3 regions of the Mesorhizobium erdmanii genome follow, and region 2 is predicted to be linked to each of the others. Evidence: riboswitches for the same ligand, from Rfam matches in the RefSeq annotation. Region 2 holds a riboswitch; each other region holds the start of a gene.
The links. A riboswitch is a leader RNA that binds a small molecule or an ion and turns the genes downstream of it on or off. The one in region 2 is predicted to bind thiamine pyrophosphate.

Region 1 (5,551 bases), 1.5 Mb from region 2:
GGAGATCATTTCATCTATCCCGATTGCCGGCCCGCTTTTATCGACGCCTTTCAGACGATGCAGAACCATGCGCTCGCAGGCTACGCCGATATCTGCCTGTACGCTCCGTATGTGAATATCTCGAAGGCCGACATCGTCAGCGAGGGGGCAAAGTACGCCACACCGTTCGAGGCGACGTGGTCCTGCTACAAGGGCGGTGCACGTCATTGCGGTCGCTGCGGGACATGCGTCGAACGGCGCGAAGCATTCGATCTGGCCGGCATCACCGACCCGACAGATTATGAGGACGCAGACTTCTGGCTCCACGCTATCCAGACAAGGAGCGCGTAATGTTCCGCATTACCAAAGAGTTCCACTTCTCGGCCTCGCATCAGCTCACCTCCTTGCCACCAGGTCATCAGTGCGCACGTCTGCACGGCCACAACTACATCGTTGTAGTGGAGCTTTCGGGTGGCGAACTGGACGAACACGGCTTTGTGCGCGACTACCAAGATCTGGCGGCGTTCAAGCACTACATCGATGGGACCTTCGACCATCGGCATCTTAACGACGTGCTGGGGCATGACCATGCCACAGCGGAATACCTGGCCAGGCACTTTTACGACTGGTGCAAGGTGCGGCTACCCGAAACCTCCGCCGTGCGGGTGAGCGAGACGCCGAAAACCTGGGCGGAATACCGGCCATGACTTGCGCGTTGCATCCCGGAATCCGGGTGAGCGAGATTTTTGGGCCGACCATTCAGGGCGAAGGCGTGCTGATCGGCTTGCCGACGGTGTTCGTAAGAACCGGCGGGTGCGATTATCGCTGTTCCTGGTGCGACAGCCTGCATGCGGTGGACCGTCGCTTCCGCCATGATTGGGAGATGATGACTCCCGACGCGGTTTGGCAAAAGGTCATTGCACTTTCCGGCGGTCAGCCCGTGATGGTATCGCTATCGGGCGGCAATCCGGCCATCCAGCCGCTTGGCCACTTGATCGACCGCGGGCATGGTGAGGGCTACCGTTTTGCATTGGAAAGCCAAGGTTCGGTGTCTAAGCAATGGTTCGCGGATCTCGACGTGCTGGTACTCAGCCCCAAGCCGCCCTCAAGTGAAATGACGACAGATTGGGCCGCGTTCGACGCCTGCTTAGAGGCGGCGCAGGCTAAGCCGCAGATGGCGCTCAAGCTTGTCGTCTTCGACGAAGATGACTATGCCTATGCCAAAGACGCCGCGGCGCGCTACCCCCAATTACCCGTCTATCTGCAGCCCGGCAATCACACGCCGCCGCGTCCCGGCAACGAAGACGGTTTCATCGACTTTGCCGGTGTGATGAGGCGCATGGAATGGCTGGTTGAAAAGGTGACCCGTGACAGGTGGTTCGAGGCGCGTGTACTGCCGCAGCTTCATGTTCTGCTCTGGGGCGTCTAGCCGAAGGGGAAGGATTGCCGACGACGAGCAAGCCAGACATCTATAGCAATCTCACCCAACTGGGCGGCAGCAGCGTCGTTCCGGAAAGCCCCGAAAACACCGTGCTGGAAAAGGCACCGAATCCGCATGAGGGCTCGCCTTATTGGGGGCGCTTCACCGCTCCTCTGGAGCGTGACTTGCTCTCGATACTACCATGCTTTTCCGCTGGGTTTGTTTGGTCGCCCCGATCACCGCTGCGGGCCGAATGCGCTTGACAAAATAGCGCCGGCCCGTTCAAACTTGAGGCATTCACCAGGGGAGTCCCGGCAAGGGGCTGAGATACTGCTTGCTTTCGCGGCGCAGTGACCCGTTGAACCTGATCCAGTTCATACTGGCGTAGGGACGGTGCAAGCGCTTACGGGAGTTTACGCCCGAGGTCCTGTTTCGGCAGGTCAACAGAAGCGTCTTTTCATCCTTCCGGCACAGAACTGGGTCTCCAATGCATGAGCAAAGGAGCCTCAAGATGAATGCCTTCACCCCCGCCGTCTCGACGGGACCATTGCCCGCCTCGCGGAAAATCCACAAGCCCGGTGCCATCCACCCGCAGATCAGGGTGCCGATGCGCGAGATCTCCGTCCATCCGACGGCCGGCGAGCCGCCCGTCACCGTCTACGATCCCTCAGGCCCCTATACCGACCCGACTGTCGAAACCAGCATCGAAACCGGCCTTGCCCGGCTTCGCCGCGAATGGATCGTGTCGCGCGGCGATGTCGAAGCCTATGACGGGCGCCATGTCCGACCCGAAGACAATGGATTTGTCACGGGCGAACGCCTGACGCCGGAGTTTCCAATCCGTAACCGGCCGCTGAAGGCCAAATCGGGCAAGGCCGTGACCCAGCTTGCCTATGCGCGCGCCGGCATCATCACGCCAGAAATGGAGTTCGTCGCCATCCGCGAGAATCTCGGCCGCGAGATCCTGCGCGGCAAGATCGAGCGCGACGGCGAAGCCTTCGGCGCGGCGATCCCCGACTTTGTCACGCCGGAATTCGTGCGCGAGGAGGTGGCGCGCGGGCGCGCGATCATTCCCGCCAACATCAATCATCCCGAGAGCGAGCCGATGATCATCGGCCGCAATTTCCTGGTGAAGATCAACGCCAATATCGGCAACTCGGCGGTCACCTCGTCGATGGCCGAGGAAGTGGAAAAGATGGTCTGGGCGATCCGTTGGGGCGCCGATACGGTGATGGACCTGTCGACCGGCCGCAACATCCACAACATCCGCGAATGGATCGTGCGCAACTCGCCGGTGCCGATCGGCACGGTGCCGCTCTATCAGGCGCTCGAAAAGGTCAACGGCATCGCCGAGGATCTGAGTTGGGAGGTGTACCGCGACACGCTGATCGAACAGGCCGAACAGGGCGTCGACTATTTCACCATCCATGCCGGCGTGCGGCTGCACTTTATCCCGCTGACCGTTGACCGAGTCACGGGCATCGTCTCGCGCGGCGGCTCGATCATGGCCAAATGGTGCCTGCACCATCACCGGGAAAGCTTCCTCTATGAGCATTTCGCGGAAATCTGTGACATCTGCCGCGCCTATGACGTGTCCTTTTCGCTCGGCGACGGTCTTCGTCCGGGCTCCATCGCCGACGCCAACGACGCGGCGCAATTCGCCGAACTGGAAACGCTCGGTGAATTGACGAAGATCGCCTGGGCCAAAGATTGCCAAGTGATGATCGAAGGCCCTGGCCACGTGCCTATGCACAAGATCAAGCAGAACATGGACAAGCAGCTCGCTGTCTGCGGCGAGGCGCCGTTCTACACGCTGGGGCCGCTGACGACGGACATAGCGCCGGGCTATGACCACATCACCTCCGGCATCGGCGCCGCCATGATCGGCTGGTTCGGCACGGCCATGCTCTGCTACGTCACGCCGAAGGAGCATCTCGGCCTTCCGGACCGCAATGACGTCAAGACCGGCGTGATCACCTACAAGATCGCGGCCCATGCCGCCGACCTGGCGAAGGGGCATCCGGCGGCGAAAGTCAGGGATGATGCCCTTTCGTGCGCGCGCTTCGAGTTCCGCTGGGAGGACCAGTTCAACCTGTCGCTCGATCCCGAAACCGCGCGGTCCTTCCACGACCAGACCTTGCCCAAGGAGGCGCATAAGGTGGCACATTTCTGCTCGATGTGCGGACCGAAATTCTGCTCCATGCGCATTTCCCACGACATTCGCGCCGAGGCACAGAAAGAGGGCATGGCGGCGATGGCGGCGAAATACCGCGGGGGCGGCGATCTCTACGTGCCGGCGGACGAGACCGGCGCACCGCTGGTGCCGGAGGCGCATGAGCCGTCATGAGGGTGCTGGTCAAAGGGGCCGGGGTCGCCGGCCTCACCGCGGCCTTCGAGTTCGCCACACGCGGCGCGGCTGTAACCGTTGCCGAGACAAGGCCTGGCCTTGACGGCAATGCGTCGTGGTTCGCCGGCGGCATGCTGGCGCCATGGTGCGAACGCGAAAGCGCCGAGCAGCCGGTGCTGGATCTCGGACGCGATGCCGCCGGCTGGTGGGATGCGGTACTGCCGGGTCAGGTGACACGGGCCGGAACGCTGGTCGTGGCCGCGCCGCGTGATGCCGGTGAGCTTGACCGGTTCGCCAGTCGCACGTCAGGGCATCGGCGTGTCGATGAAGACGAAATTGCGATCCTGGAGCCCGACCTCGCAGGCCGCTTCCGGCGCGGGTTGCTGTTCCCCGATGAGGCTCATCTCGACCCGCGCCAGGCGATGGCGGCACTTCATGACAAGCTTGCAGCCATGGGTGTCGAATTCCACTTCGGCACCGACGCCCGGCATGTTTCCGGCTTCGATCGTCAGATCGACTGCACGGGAATGGCCGCCGTCGATGACAGGCTGCGCGGCATTCGCGGCGAAATGCTGATCCTGCGCACGCTTGATGTCTCGCTGTCACGCCCGGTCAGGCTGCTGCATCCGCGCTTTCCGCTCTACGTGGTGCCGCGCACCTACCACAATTTCATGGTCGGTGCGACGATGATCGAAAGCCAGTCCACCGGACGGGTCACGGCGCGTTCAATGATGGAGTTGCTCAGCGCCGCCTGCGCGCTGCACCCGGCATTCGCCGAAGCTGAGATCGTCGAGGCTGGTGTCGGCGTTCGTCCCGCCTTTCCCGACAACCTGCCGCGTATCGAGGCACTCGGAAACACGGTCGCGATCAACGGCCTCTATCGCCATGGCTTTCTGCTCGCCCCAGCCATGGCGCGCCAGGCGGCCGAGCTTGTCTTCGGTCACGACAAACCCGCGGAGTTTGCACATGAATCTGATGGTCAACGGCGAAGCGCATGAGATTGCCGCCACCACGCTGGCCGAATTGCTTGCAGCGCTCGACTACGAAGGCGATTGGCTAGCAACCGCCGTCAACAGCGATCTCGTACACAAAGCCAACCGCGCGGAGTTCCAGTTGAGCGACGGCGACCGGATCGAAATCCTCTCGCCCATGCAGGGAGGCTAGCATGTTCGAACTTTTCGGAACGTCGCTTCCCTCGCGGCTGCTTCTCGGCACGGCTCAGTATCCTTCACCGGCCATCCTTGCCGATGCGATCAAGGCGTCGGGCACATCGGTGGTGACAGTCTCGTTGCGGCGTGAGATGGCAGGCGGGAGGGCCGGCGAAAAATTCTGGTCGTTGATCCGCGCGCTCGGCACGAGAATCCTTCCGAACACTGCCGGCTGCCACTCCGTCAAGGAAGCGGTCACCACCGCGAACATGGCGCGCGAAGTGTTCGGCACGAGCTGGATCAAGGTCGAAGTGATCGGCAACCAGGACACGCTGCAACCGGACGTGTTCGGCCTGGTCGAAGCCGCGCGCATCCTGTGCGAAGACGGTTTTACGGTATTTCCCTATACCACCGACGACCTTGGTGTCGCCGAGCGGCTGCTGGATGCGGGCTGCAAGGTTTTGATGCCTTGGTGCGCACCGATCGGTTCCGCCCTCGGCCCGGTCAACATCATGGCACTGCGCTCGATGCGCGGACATTTCCCTGGCGTCCCGCTGATTGTGGATGCGGGGCTCGGACGACCGTCGCACGCGACAACCGTCATGGAACTCGGCTTTGACGGCGTGCTGCTGAACACCGCGGTCGCCAGAGCGGCTG
Region 2 (5,551 bases):
AGCGTCTCCATGTCGAGATCGTTGGTCGGCTCATCGAGCACCAGCAGGTTCGCCGGCCGGGCCAGCACGCGCGCCAGGATCAGCCGTGCCCGCTCGCCACCGGAAAGCTCGCGCACCGGCGTGCGCGCCTGCTCCGGCTTGAACAGGAAATCCTTCATGTAGGAGACGACATGGCGCTGCTCGCCATTGATGACGAGGTTCTCGCCGCGCCCGTCGGTCAGATACTGCGCCAGGGTCTCCTGCGGGTCGACGGCCTCGCGCTTCTGATCGAGCGTGGCGATCTCCAGATTGGTGCCGAGCCGAACCGAGCCGGCATCTGGCGCCAGTTCGCCGATCAGCATCTTCAAAAGCGTCGTCTTGCCGGCGCCGTTCGGCCCGACGAGGCCGACGCGGTCGCCGCGCTGGATGCGGGTTGAGAAGCCCTTGACCACGGTGAGATCGCCAAAGCTCTTCTCGATGTTCTTCGCCTCGATCACCAGCTTGCCGGATTCGGCGGCGTCGCTCGCCACCATGGTCGCGGTGCCTTCGGCGCCGCGGTGGCCGCGAAAACGCTGGCGCATGGTCTGCAATTCGCCCAACCGGCGCATGTTGCGCTTGCGCCGCGCCGTCACGCCATAGCGCAGCCAGTGCTCTTCGCGCACGATCTGGCGGCCGAGCTTGTGCTGCTCGCGCTCTTCTTCTTCCAGCACCAGGTCGCGCCATTCCTCGAAATGACCAAAACCCTTGTCCAGCCTGCGGGTCTGGCCGCGATCGAGCCAGACGGTGGCCCGCGACACGCGTTCGAGAAAACGGCGGTCGTGCGAAATCACGATCAGCGCCGAGGAGGTGCGGACAAGCTCCTCTTCCAGCCATTCGATAACCGAAAGATCGAGATGATTGGTCGGCTCATCAAGAAGCAGAATGTCGGGCTCGGGCGCCATGACGCGGGCAAGGGCGGCGCGCCTTGCCTCACCGCCGGACAGGTCGCCCGGCCGCTCGTCACCCGTCAGGCCGAGATGCTCCATCAGATAGCTGGCGCGGTAGGGGTCGTCGGCGGGGCCAAGCCCGGCCTCGACATAGGCACGCACCGTGGCGAATCCTTCCATGTCTGGCATTTGCGGCAGATAGCGGACGGTCGCCGAGGGCTGGCGGAAGACCTCGCCATCCTGCGGCTCGATCAGGCCGGCGGCGATCTTGAGCAGCGTCGACTTGCCCGAACCGTTGCGGCCCACCAGGGCGATCTTGTCGCCGGTCGAAGCGGTCAAGGCGGCGCCATCGAGCAGCGGCGTGCCGCCGAACGTCAGTCTTATCCCGTCGAGATTGAGGAGGGGCGGGGCCATGTCAGCTTTCGGGCAAGGGATGGGGATGGGCGAGCAGCAGCGCGCGGCCGTGGCCGAGCGCGATTTCGAGTCGGCGGCCGGTCTTGTCGAACTTGACCTCGTTGGAAATGGTCAGCGACGAGCCGAAGGCGACCTCGACCTGGTTGAGCGGCCATTTGGCGCCGGTGACGGTCAGGCCGGCAAGTTCGGAAAAGCCGAGGATCGAAAACAGCGTGCCGTCGGCATAATCGAAGCCGGCCTTTCCCAACAGCAAGGGGACACCTTCCTGGGCACCGCTGGTCAGCAGCACCTCCGTTCCGGCCTCGGCCAGGCGCAGGGCGAGCGCCAGATGCAGGAAAGCGTGGTCGGCGCGCTTGCCGCCGAACGCGCCGGCCAGCACAAGGCGGGTCGCGCCGCGCTCCAGCGCGGCGGCGATCGCCAGTTCGCCGTCGGTCTTGTCCTTCTCCGCCGGGAAGGTCTGGCGAGGCACCGAAGCGAGGTCGGCGGGCAGATCGGCCGGGACCGAATCGAAATCGCCCACCCACAGTTCAGGCACAAGGCCGAGCAGCCGGGCATGGCCGATGCCGGCGTCCGCGGCGATGACGCGCGAGCCTTCGACCTGGCGGTCGAGCCGGGGCGTGCGGATGAGATCGCCGCCAAGCAGGATCGTGAATGTGCTCATATCCGGTGGCCTGTACCAGCCCGGCCGCGGAAACGGAAGGCCGGCAAACTGCCACTTGCGTGGTTCGCCGACCCGGCCTATGTGTCGAAACGCTCTAACGGGGTGCCGGACGCAATCTTCGCGGACCGGCTGAGAGGCAATCTCGCCAACCCGCTGAACCTGATCCGGTTTGTACCGGCGGAGGGATTAGACGTTTCGGACAGTCCGACGCCTCAATTCCTTTCAATTCGAACGAAGGAGGCGCCGATGCGCACGCTTTTATACTCTCTTGTTTCCGCCATGATCATGGCGCTGTCCGGGCCGGCCTTGGCCAAGGACAAGCTCACCGTCTACACCTATGAGAGTTTCACAGCCGACTGGGGTCCAGGTCCCGTGGTGAAGAAGGAATTCGAGGCCGAATGCGGCTGCGACGTCGAGTTCGTCTCGGTCGCCGATGGTGTCGCCCTGCTCAACCGCGTCAAGCTCGAAGGCGCGTCGACCAAGGCCGATATCGTGCTCGGCCTCGACACCAATCTTACCGCCGATGCCAAGGCTAGCGGGTTGTTCGCCCCGCATGGCGCGGTGAGCGATGTCAGCGTGCCGGGCGGCTGGACCGACGACGTCTTTGTTCCCTTCGACTATGGCTATTTCGCGGTTGTCTACGACACGCAGAAGCTGAAGACCCCACCGAAAAGCCTGAAGGAACTGGTCGAAGGCACTGCCGACGACAAGATCGTCATCCAGGATCCGCGCACCTCGACGCCGGGCCTCGGCCTGCTGTTGTGGGTGAAGTCGGTCTATGGCGACAAGGCACCGGAAGCCTGGGCCAAGCTCAAATCCAAGGTGTTGACCGTGACGCCGGGCTGGAGCGAGGCCTATGGCCTGTTCACCAAGGGCGAGGCGCCGATGGTGCTGTCCTACACGACGTCGCCGGCCTACCATATGGTCGCGGAGAATACCGAGCGTTACCAGGCGGCTTCGTTCGAAGAAGGTGAGTATCTGCAGATCGAGGTCGCCGGCATCACCACTACCGGAGCCAAGAATCCTCTGGCGGAAAAGTTCATGGCCTTCATGACCGGACCGAAATTCCAGGATGCCATCCCGGAGACCAACTGGATGTTCCCCGCCGGCAAGACGGACAAGCCTCTCAATCCGGCCTTCGACAAACTGGTCAAGCCGACCAAGACCTTAGTGTTCAGCCCCGAGGAGGTCGCGGCCAACCGCAAGGCCTGGGTGGATGAATGGCTGGCGGTGATGAGCAAGTAGACGAAGCGATGGCGCCGGCGCGTCCGACCGATCCCCGCGTCGCCGCCGGCGTCATTGCGCTCGCCGCGATCACATTGCTGATCGGCGGCGCGCTCGCCGGACTGCTCGTCGAGGGCGCCCACGACTTCTCGGGCGCCTGGGCGGCCTTCGATGCCTATCTCCTTCGAGTCGTCCGGTTCACGCTCTGGCAGGCCTCGCTGTCGACCCTGCTTTCGGTCGTCCCGGCACTCTTCGTCGCACGTGCCCTGTCGCGGCATCCGCGTTTCTTCGGCCGCGGCTCCATCCTGCGGCTCTTCGCCGTGCCGCTGGCGCTGCCAGCGATCGTCGCGGCTCTCGGCATCCTGGCGCTTTATGGCCGCGCAGGCTATTTCGCCGGCTTGTTCAGCACGATTGGCGGCCAGGGCTGGCCAGGCATTTACGGCCTGTCCGGCATTATCGTGGCCCATGTCTTCTTCAACCTGCCGCTGGCAACAAGGCTGTTCCTCGAGGCGCTGCAGACCATCCCCGCCGACCAATGGCGGCTGGCAAGCCAGCTCGGCATGGCCGCGCCACCGGCGTTCCGGTTGATCGAATGGCCGACGCTGCGCGCCGCCCTGCCTGGCGTCGCCGGGCTTGTCTTCATGCTCTGCATCACCTCCTTCACCATCGTGCTGACGCTTGGTGGCGGGCCGGCCGCGACGACGCTCGAGGTCGGCATCTACCAGGCGCTACGCTTCGATTTCGATCCCGCGCGGGCGGTCGCCCTGACAATGCTGCAGATCGCCGTGACCTTCATCGTGGTGCTGGCGCTGACGCGGCTCGGCGCCAACGTCGTCGGCGACACCAACCTGCCGGTCGCACCGCGCCGCTATCTCTCCGTCAACGGTACCGAAACCGTGTTCAACGCCGGGCTGATCGTGCTGGCGCTGCTGTTCGTCGTCGGGCCAATGGCCGCGACCGTGGCGGCCGGCCTGGGCGCCGATCTCGGCCGGCTTGCCGGCGAGGCCACTGTCCGCCAGGCGACATTCACGAGTGCCGTGCTCGCCTTCCTGTCGGCGTTGCTTTCGGTGATGCTGTCGCTGGCGCTGACCATGGCGCGCCGGGCACTGGCGCTGAGCCGCCGTGCCGGCGCAAGGACGCTGCTCGAACATGCAACCGATACCGGCGCCGGCTTTGTCCTGGTCGTGCCGCCCATCGTCATCGGCGCCGGCTGGTTCCTCCTGCTGCGTCATGCCGGCGATGTCTTTGCCATCGCCCCGGTCATGGTCGTCACCGTCAACGCCGTCATGGCGATGCCGTTCGCGCTGCGCGCCGTCCGTCCCGCCTATGACGCAGCGAGCGAGCGTCACGAACGGCTTTGCGCGCAGCTCGGCATTTCCGGCTGGGCCAGGCTGCGGCTGGTCGACTGGCCCTCCCTGCGCCGTCCGCTCGCCACCGCTTTCGCTTTCGCCATGGCGTTGTCGCTCGGCGATCTCGGCGTCATCGCACTGTTCGGCAGTGATTCCGTGCAGACCTTGCCCTACCTTCTGCTGGCACGCATGGGCAGCTACCGCACCGCGGACGCTGCCGGTCTGGCGCTGTTGCTTGGCCTCGTCTGCCTCGCATTGGTGCTGGCCGCAGACTGGCTGGGAAGGGAGAAGGCCCGCAATGTCTGACGGGGCGATGGGCAGGAGGGGCGTTCCGGTGCGGCTGGACAAGGTCTCGTTCAGCTATGGCGAGGTTCAACTCGCCTTCGATGTCCAATTCGCCGCAGCGGAAATCACCGCCATCATGGGGCCGAGCGGTTCGGGCAAGTCGACGCTGCTCAATCTGGTGGCCGGCTTCGAGACGCCAGGGTCCGGCCATGTGTTGATCGGTGGGGCGGATGTGAGCGCCGCGCCGCCGGCTGCGCGGCCTGTGTCGATGGTGTTCCAGGAAAACAACCTTTTCGCCCATCTTTGCGTCGAGCAGAATGTCGGGCTCGGCCGCTCGCCATCGCTGCGGCTGACCGAAGCCGACCGCGCTGATATCGCCGGAGCGCTTGCCCGCACGGGCCTTGCCGGCAAGGAAAAGCGCTTGCCGCGCGAACTCTCCGGCGGCGAGCGCCAGCGCGTTGCCCTGGCGCGCGTGCTGGTGCGCGATCGCCCGGTGCTTCTGCTCGACGAGCCCTTTGCTTCGCTCGGGCCGGCCTTGCGCGACGATATGCTCGATCTGGTCGCAGCTGTTCATGCCGAACGCGGCATGACGGTGCTGTTCGTCACGCACCAGCCGGAAGACGCCCGCCGCATCGGCCGTAATGTGGTGTTTCTGGACAATGGGACTGTCGCGGCCAGCGGCACGGCGGACGATTTCTTTGCCGGGGCTGGTC
Region 3 (5,551 bases), 1.7 Mb from region 2:
CACGGCCTCGCGCACATCATGTGTGATCAGCAGCGCCGTCCAGCGATGGTGCCGCCACATCTGCTCGAGCCAGCGCTGCATGGCCGCGCGTGTCAGCGCGTCGAGAGCGCCGAACGGCTCGTCGAGCAAAAGCATGTCGCGCTCCTGCACCACCGTGCGCAAAAGTGCCGCGCGCTGGCGCATGCCGCCCGAGAGTTGCGCCGGAAAATGCCGCTCGAAACCGGCAAGCCCGAACTCGGCGAACAGCGACGCGACGCGCGCCCGCGCGGCCTTGCGTTTAACGCCTTGCACCTCGAGCCCGAGCGTCGTGTTATCGAGGATGCGCCGCCACGGCATCAGTGCGTCGCGCTGCGGCATGAAGGCAAAATGCCTGCCATGATCGTCGAGCGGCGCGCCGTCGAAAAACATCTCGCCTTCGCCATGCTCGGCGCCGGTCAGAAGCTGGAACAGCGTCGACTTGCCGGCACCCGAAGGTCCCAGGATCGAGACGAATTCGCCGGCACCGACGCTAAGCGAAATGTCCGCGAGCACGTCGAGCCCGTCAAACGCCTTGCGCACATGTCGCAATTCGAGCCGCCTCATTGCCGCGGCACCTTTCCCGCGCGCTGCTGGCCGGCCCGCTCCCAGGGCATGGCGAGGCGCTGCAAGAGCACGGTCAGCCCAAACAGGATAAGCGTCAGCGCGGCGCTGACACCGACGGCGGCCAGCACCAGATCGGGGCGGAAATTGTTCTTGGCGTTGAGCATGTAGATACCCAGCCCCTTCGCGGCGCCGGCATATTCGGCAAAGATGGCGCCGACCACGGCATAGGTGATGGAGATTCTGAGGCCGGCGAAGAAATAGGGCAGCGCCGAAGGCAGGCGCGCCACCACAAAGACTCGCCAGCGCCCTGCCCCCATGGCGCGCAGCATCTGGCTGATCTCAACCTCGGTCGCCTCGTAGCCCTGCACCAAAGCCACCAGCATCGGGAAGAAGGTGACCAGCGCCACCAACATGATCTTCGGGGCCAGCCCGAAACCGAACCACAGCACCACCAGCGGCGCTATCGCCACCAGCGGCAAGGTCTGGCTGACGATGAAGACGGGAAACAGCGCGCGCCGCATCGGCTGGAAAAAGTCGACCAGCATCGACAGCGCGAAGGCGGCGGCGAGCGAGCAGGCAAAGCCGGCCAGCGTGGCGCGGATGGTGGGAACGGCGTTGTCGATCAGCGCGTCACGATTGAGCATCGCCTGTTCGAGGACGCGTGAGGGTGCCGGCAGAATCGTCGGCTTGATGCCGGAATAGGTAGCGTAGAGTTGCCACGCCACGGCGAGCAACCCGACCGAGATGATGGCGGGTATTGCCTTGGCAAGGGAAGCCGAGAGCGGGCGCGGCGCGACTGGTGAGACCACGGGCATAACCTTTGACGAGGGGTCGCGCGCAAGCGCGGTAGGCTCAGACAGCCGACGGGCTGTTGGCCGAAACCGTGACGTCGAGGGTTACGTGGCCGGCGCCCGGCCCGAAGCGGCAGAAAGCCTCGTTCAGCGCCGAAAAGATCGCGCCCGTATCGCCCCGCAGTTTGGTGCAGAAGTTCTTGGAGCGATCATAGACGCCGGATTGTTTCAGGAAATCGATACAGCCATAGATCTCGTCCATGTGGTCGCCTGTGCCCATCACGTAGAGCGAGAACTGCGCCGCCGCCGGCTGGCCGGTGGCAGCAGCATTGCGCACGGCGCTGATGGCGGCTTCCTTGCGTGGGCCGAGCGGCCCGACAGGTCCGCCAAATGCGTCGGAGCGGCAGATCGGATCATCCGGCTCACCTGGACAGCCGCGCGAAATGGCGGCCGACAGCACACAATGCTTGCCGCTCCGCGCCGCCGCCACGAACAGATCGCGCAGCGCCGGGAACAACACTTCCGGTGGCCCGACCAGCAAGGTCGAGATGTCGTCGGTCTCGATCCTCAGCCTGTCCCGATAGGGATCGAGCGCGCCGAGCGCGCCCAGGATAACGCCGACGAAATCGTCGGCCATGGGATATAGGGAAATCTGTGCGCCTGAAAACATCGCCCGCCTCGCTCCGCTGGTATTACCCAGATCAGCTTCTAGGGTCCGTGGGCTTGCCGCCCCCGTCTCAGCCCCGACCGTACGGAGCACCCCTGTGGATGGGCGCGTTAAAGCACCATTCGAACTGAAGGGAAAGACGTTTTTTCAACGCACTGCGCCAAAAGCGTTGCACCAGGCCTGGTCACCAGATGGACGCGAGGAGGTCCTCCCAAGTGACTTTTATCGGGAACCTTCGCCAATCCGCGAGGTTGTCCCACCAGTCGCAAGGCGACGAGTTCACAGAAATGGAGACAGAACCATGTTCATGAAAATCCTCGCAGCTTCGGCGTTTACCGTTGCTCTGGCCACGTCCGCGATGGCGCAGACTGCAGCCGGCACGGATGGATCGTCCGGCAGCGGCAAATCGGTCACCGTAGACCCGAGTACGCCAGCTTCGCCCAATCCGGTCGATCCGGCAACAACCAACAGCACGACCACCGCACCGACCGACATGAACTCCAATGCGGACAAGAATTGCCCGACCAGCCCGCAAGGCGCGCAGTCCGATGCCAACGGCAATGCGACGGCGCCAACCGTGAACGACAAAAACTGCGGCAAGTAATCTATTGATCAAAATCGGAAAGCCGCCGGACACCCGGCGGCTTTCGAAAATCATTCCCCGCAATCACTCCATGGGTCGCGAAGAGGGTGCACAGACCGGATCGACGATCGCGATGTTATCGCCAAACCGTCAGGACGCTGCCTTCTCACGAACCGGCAACTTCCAGCCCGGCCTGACGAAATGGCAGGTGTACCCGTTGGGATATTTCTCCAGATAATCCTGATGCTCGGGCTCCGCCTCCCAGAAGGCACCTGCCGGGGCCACCTCGGTGACGACCTTGCCGGGCCACAGGCCGGATGCATCGACATCGGCGATAGTGTCTTCGGCAACGTGCTTCTGCTCGTCGCTGGTGTAGTAGATCGCCGAACGGTAGCTCATCCCGACATCGTTGCCTTGGCGATTGCGCGTCGTCGGATCATGGATCTGGAAAAAGCGCTCCAGCAGCGTGCGATAGCTGATCACCGCTGGATCGAAATTGATCTCGATGGCTTCGGCATGGGTGCCGTGGTTGCGGTAAGTGGCGTTGGGTACATCACCGCCGCTGTAGCCGACACGGGTGGAAGTGACGCCGGGATAGCGCCGTATCAGGTCCTGCATGCCCCAGAAGCAGCCGCCGGCAAGCACTGCGCGTTCGGTCGAAGTCGCCATGTCACCTCTCCTCAAAGAGCAATTCACGGGAAAACGTTAGCGATTTCCGGCCTGAATTGCACAACAACAAATTTGGTAGCCCATAAATGGGCATTGTCTGCGGCTTCGTCCAGCCGTCTGGAATGGAGGCGACACCCGGCAGAGTGCGTGCGGCCATAATATCACGACGCGGAACGGCAGCGAACCGCCGCTGACCTCAGCCGCGCAGATGCCGGGTCCGGCTGTCGACGGCGACCGGCAGGTTGCGCGTGCCAGGCGGAATGGCGGCAAAACTTATGGCCACAGGCGGCGCCTTGAGCGACCAGCTGAAAAGAACAGTCTTGACCGGGATGTCATGCAGCCATGCCTGCAGCCCCGACGGCACGTCACGGCCTGGCCAAACCATCAGCATGCCGTGGTCACGCAATCGCTGTCTTGTGATCCAGGGCGCGAACCGCATATCGAGGTCAGTGAAGATCGACGGCTTGTCATAGGCATTGAGGCCAGCAAGCATGGCCAGATCCGGATCCCCGCCAACGATGTCGAGCCGACCGGGCGATGCCGAATGCCAGACGGCTTCAGCCTCATCCGAGATCGGTCGCGCAGGCCAGCAGACTGGCTCCATGTGCCCCCACAAATTGCAGTTCGTCCAACGCATCGCCGCATAGGCACCGGACGTGCCGACAATGCAGATCAGCGCGCAAATCGCCAGCCTTCGCATTTCGAGGGTGCCAAGCCGATGGCCCACGAGGGCGAGAACCACGACACCGACAAGATTGTACATCGGCGCGCCCCAGGCTTCGCCGGTACCGGTGAACGGCGAAGCCACCATGATGAGGATCGCTGGTCCAAGCCCCATCCACGCGAGATAGACGAGCGTACCGTGTTCGACAGGCTTATCCGGCGCGGGTGAGCGGCGCAGCAATCCAGATATCGCCAACACCAGAAGAAAGCCGGAAAGGCCAGCCAGCTGAACGCCGATATAATAAAGGCGCGCACGGTGCTCCATCACCCATTGGTCGCGGTCGGCAAAATAGGTCAGCGGTAGAAAATCCATACGGTAGAGATGGATGGCCAGCGGCGCGGCAACCGCAAAAAAAACGGCTAGACCGAGCCAGGGCCAGGGCGTCGCCAGCCGGCTGCGTGCACGCGCATCGGACAAGAGCCAGAGAGCGCCGAAGGCAAGCAGCAGGCCGGTGGAGAACTTGGCGTAGAGCCCGACGCCCGACACCAGTCCGAGCGCCAGCCACCAGCCCGGCCCGCCGCCGCGGACGGCGCGCCAAAGCAGCCAGCAAATGGCTGCCCAGAACGGCATCTGCGCATAGTCGTGATTGAACTGCGGCGTCGGCCAGCCGAAAAAATAGATCGACGGCATCAAAAGCACCGCGGCCAACGCGCGGCTTCGCCCCAACATGTCGCGGCCCAGCAGATAGACCAGAACGAAGGTCGAAGAAATCGTCAGTTGGGCGAGCAGATATTGCGGCCAGCGAAACGATCCCGTGAGAAGATGGCTGGTCTCAAGCAGCCAGCCGGGAAGCTGCGGATGCTTATAAGTCAAAAGCACCCATTCGCGACCCCACATAAAGCCTTCGACGACATCGCGAGGCGGAGCTGCGTCGACCAGCGCGGGCACCATCGTCCAGCAGACGATCTGCACCAGGCACAAAAGCGCCAGCAGATACCAGGGATGACGGATGAGACCGGGCCAGATCGATGCACGGTCGATGCCCGCGATAGGCAAGCTGGTCGGCAGCCAACCATCCATGGAGTCGTCAATTCCCGTCATGCGGCGCTTAAATCACACCGACCGGTTTTCCGAATAGTGCCGATATCGAAGCTTACGAAAATGTATACTTCCACCGCCATCGCAAGACCAAGATTGGGCGGGAATTTCGGCGCTCCGTTGCCCTTCCCCGGCAGAACAGCCCGTACATCTGATCCAATCTCCACATCCCGGATATTCGATGCGTCACCCCCATGCCGTCATCCACCACCGCGCGCTCGACTTCTGGCTGGCGCGCGCGGCTGTCCTGGTCATCATCTGTCTGCAACTCCTGGTGATCAACGATCTCTCGTTCGGCCCTCGCTGGCTGGCGCCGGCGCTGGAGGCTGCCCTGCTCGTGCCTCTGTCCGTCGCCACCGCCTGGACACAGGTCGCGACCCAGAAGGCGGTCGAGGAAGAGCACTGGTGGCTGGTCGGCCGGTTTCGCATCATGATCCGCAGGACGGCGCTGGTGATGACCGGCGTCGTCAGCGTCATGAACTGCGGTTCGTTGGTGT

Region 1: linked by a shared signal. The riboswitch ahead of thiC (phosphomethylpyrimidine synthase ThiC) and the one ahead of thiB (thiamine ABC transporter substrate binding subunit) in region 2 are both predicted to bind thiamine pyrophosphate.
Region 3: linked by a shared signal. The riboswitch ahead of EB233_RS14905 (YkoF family thiamine/hydroxymethylpyrimidine-binding protein) and the one ahead of thiB (thiamine ABC transporter substrate binding subunit) in region 2 are both predicted to bind thiamine pyrophosphate.

The regions. Positions count from the first base shown of each region.
Region 1 covers NZ_CP033361.1:6,429,704-6,435,254, forward strand. The annotation lists gene queC (7-cyano-7-deazaguanine synthase QueC) at 1-330, shown strand, start outside; gene queD (6-carboxytetrahydropterin synthase QueD) at 330-686, shown strand; gene queE (7-carboxy-7-deazaguanine synthase QueE) at 683-1,408, shown strand; TPP riboswitch at 1,692-1,808, shown strand; gene thiC (phosphomethylpyrimidine synthase ThiC) at 1,911-3,746, shown strand; gene thiO (glycine oxidase ThiO) at 3,743-4,744, shown strand; gene thiS (sulfur carrier protein ThiS) at 4,713-4,910, shown strand; gene EB233_RS30895 (thiazole synthase) at 4,912-5,551, shown strand, end outside.
Region 2 covers NZ_CP033361.1:1,366,545-1,372,095, forward strand. The annotation lists gene EB233_RS06540 (ABC-F family ATP-binding cassette domain-containing protein) at 1-1,319, opposite strand, end outside; gene EB233_RS06545 (thiamine diphosphokinase) at 1,321-1,980, opposite strand; TPP riboswitch at 2,069-2,183, shown strand; gene thiB (thiamine ABC transporter substrate binding subunit) at 2,227-3,225, shown strand; gene thiP (thiamine/thiamine pyrophosphate ABC transporter permease) at 3,234-4,859, shown strand; gene thiQ (thiamine ABC transporter ATP-binding protein) at 4,852-5,551, shown strand, end outside.
Region 3 covers NZ_CP033361.1:3,056,425-3,061,975, reverse strand. The annotation lists gene EB233_RS14915 (ABC transporter ATP-binding protein) at 1-582, opposite strand, end outside; gene EB233_RS14910 (ABC transporter permease) at 579-1,397, opposite strand; gene EB233_RS14905 (YkoF family thiamine/hydroxymethylpyrimidine-binding protein) at 1,435-2,043, opposite strand; TPP riboswitch at 2,034-2,147, opposite strand; gene EB233_RS14900 (hypothetical protein) at 2,342-2,644, shown strand; gene msrA (peptide-methionine (S)-S-oxide reductase MsrA) at 2,774-3,292, opposite strand; gene EB233_RS14890 (glycosyltransferase family 39 protein) at 3,489-5,036, opposite strand; gene EB233_RS14885 (hypothetical protein) at 5,236-5,551, shown strand, end outside.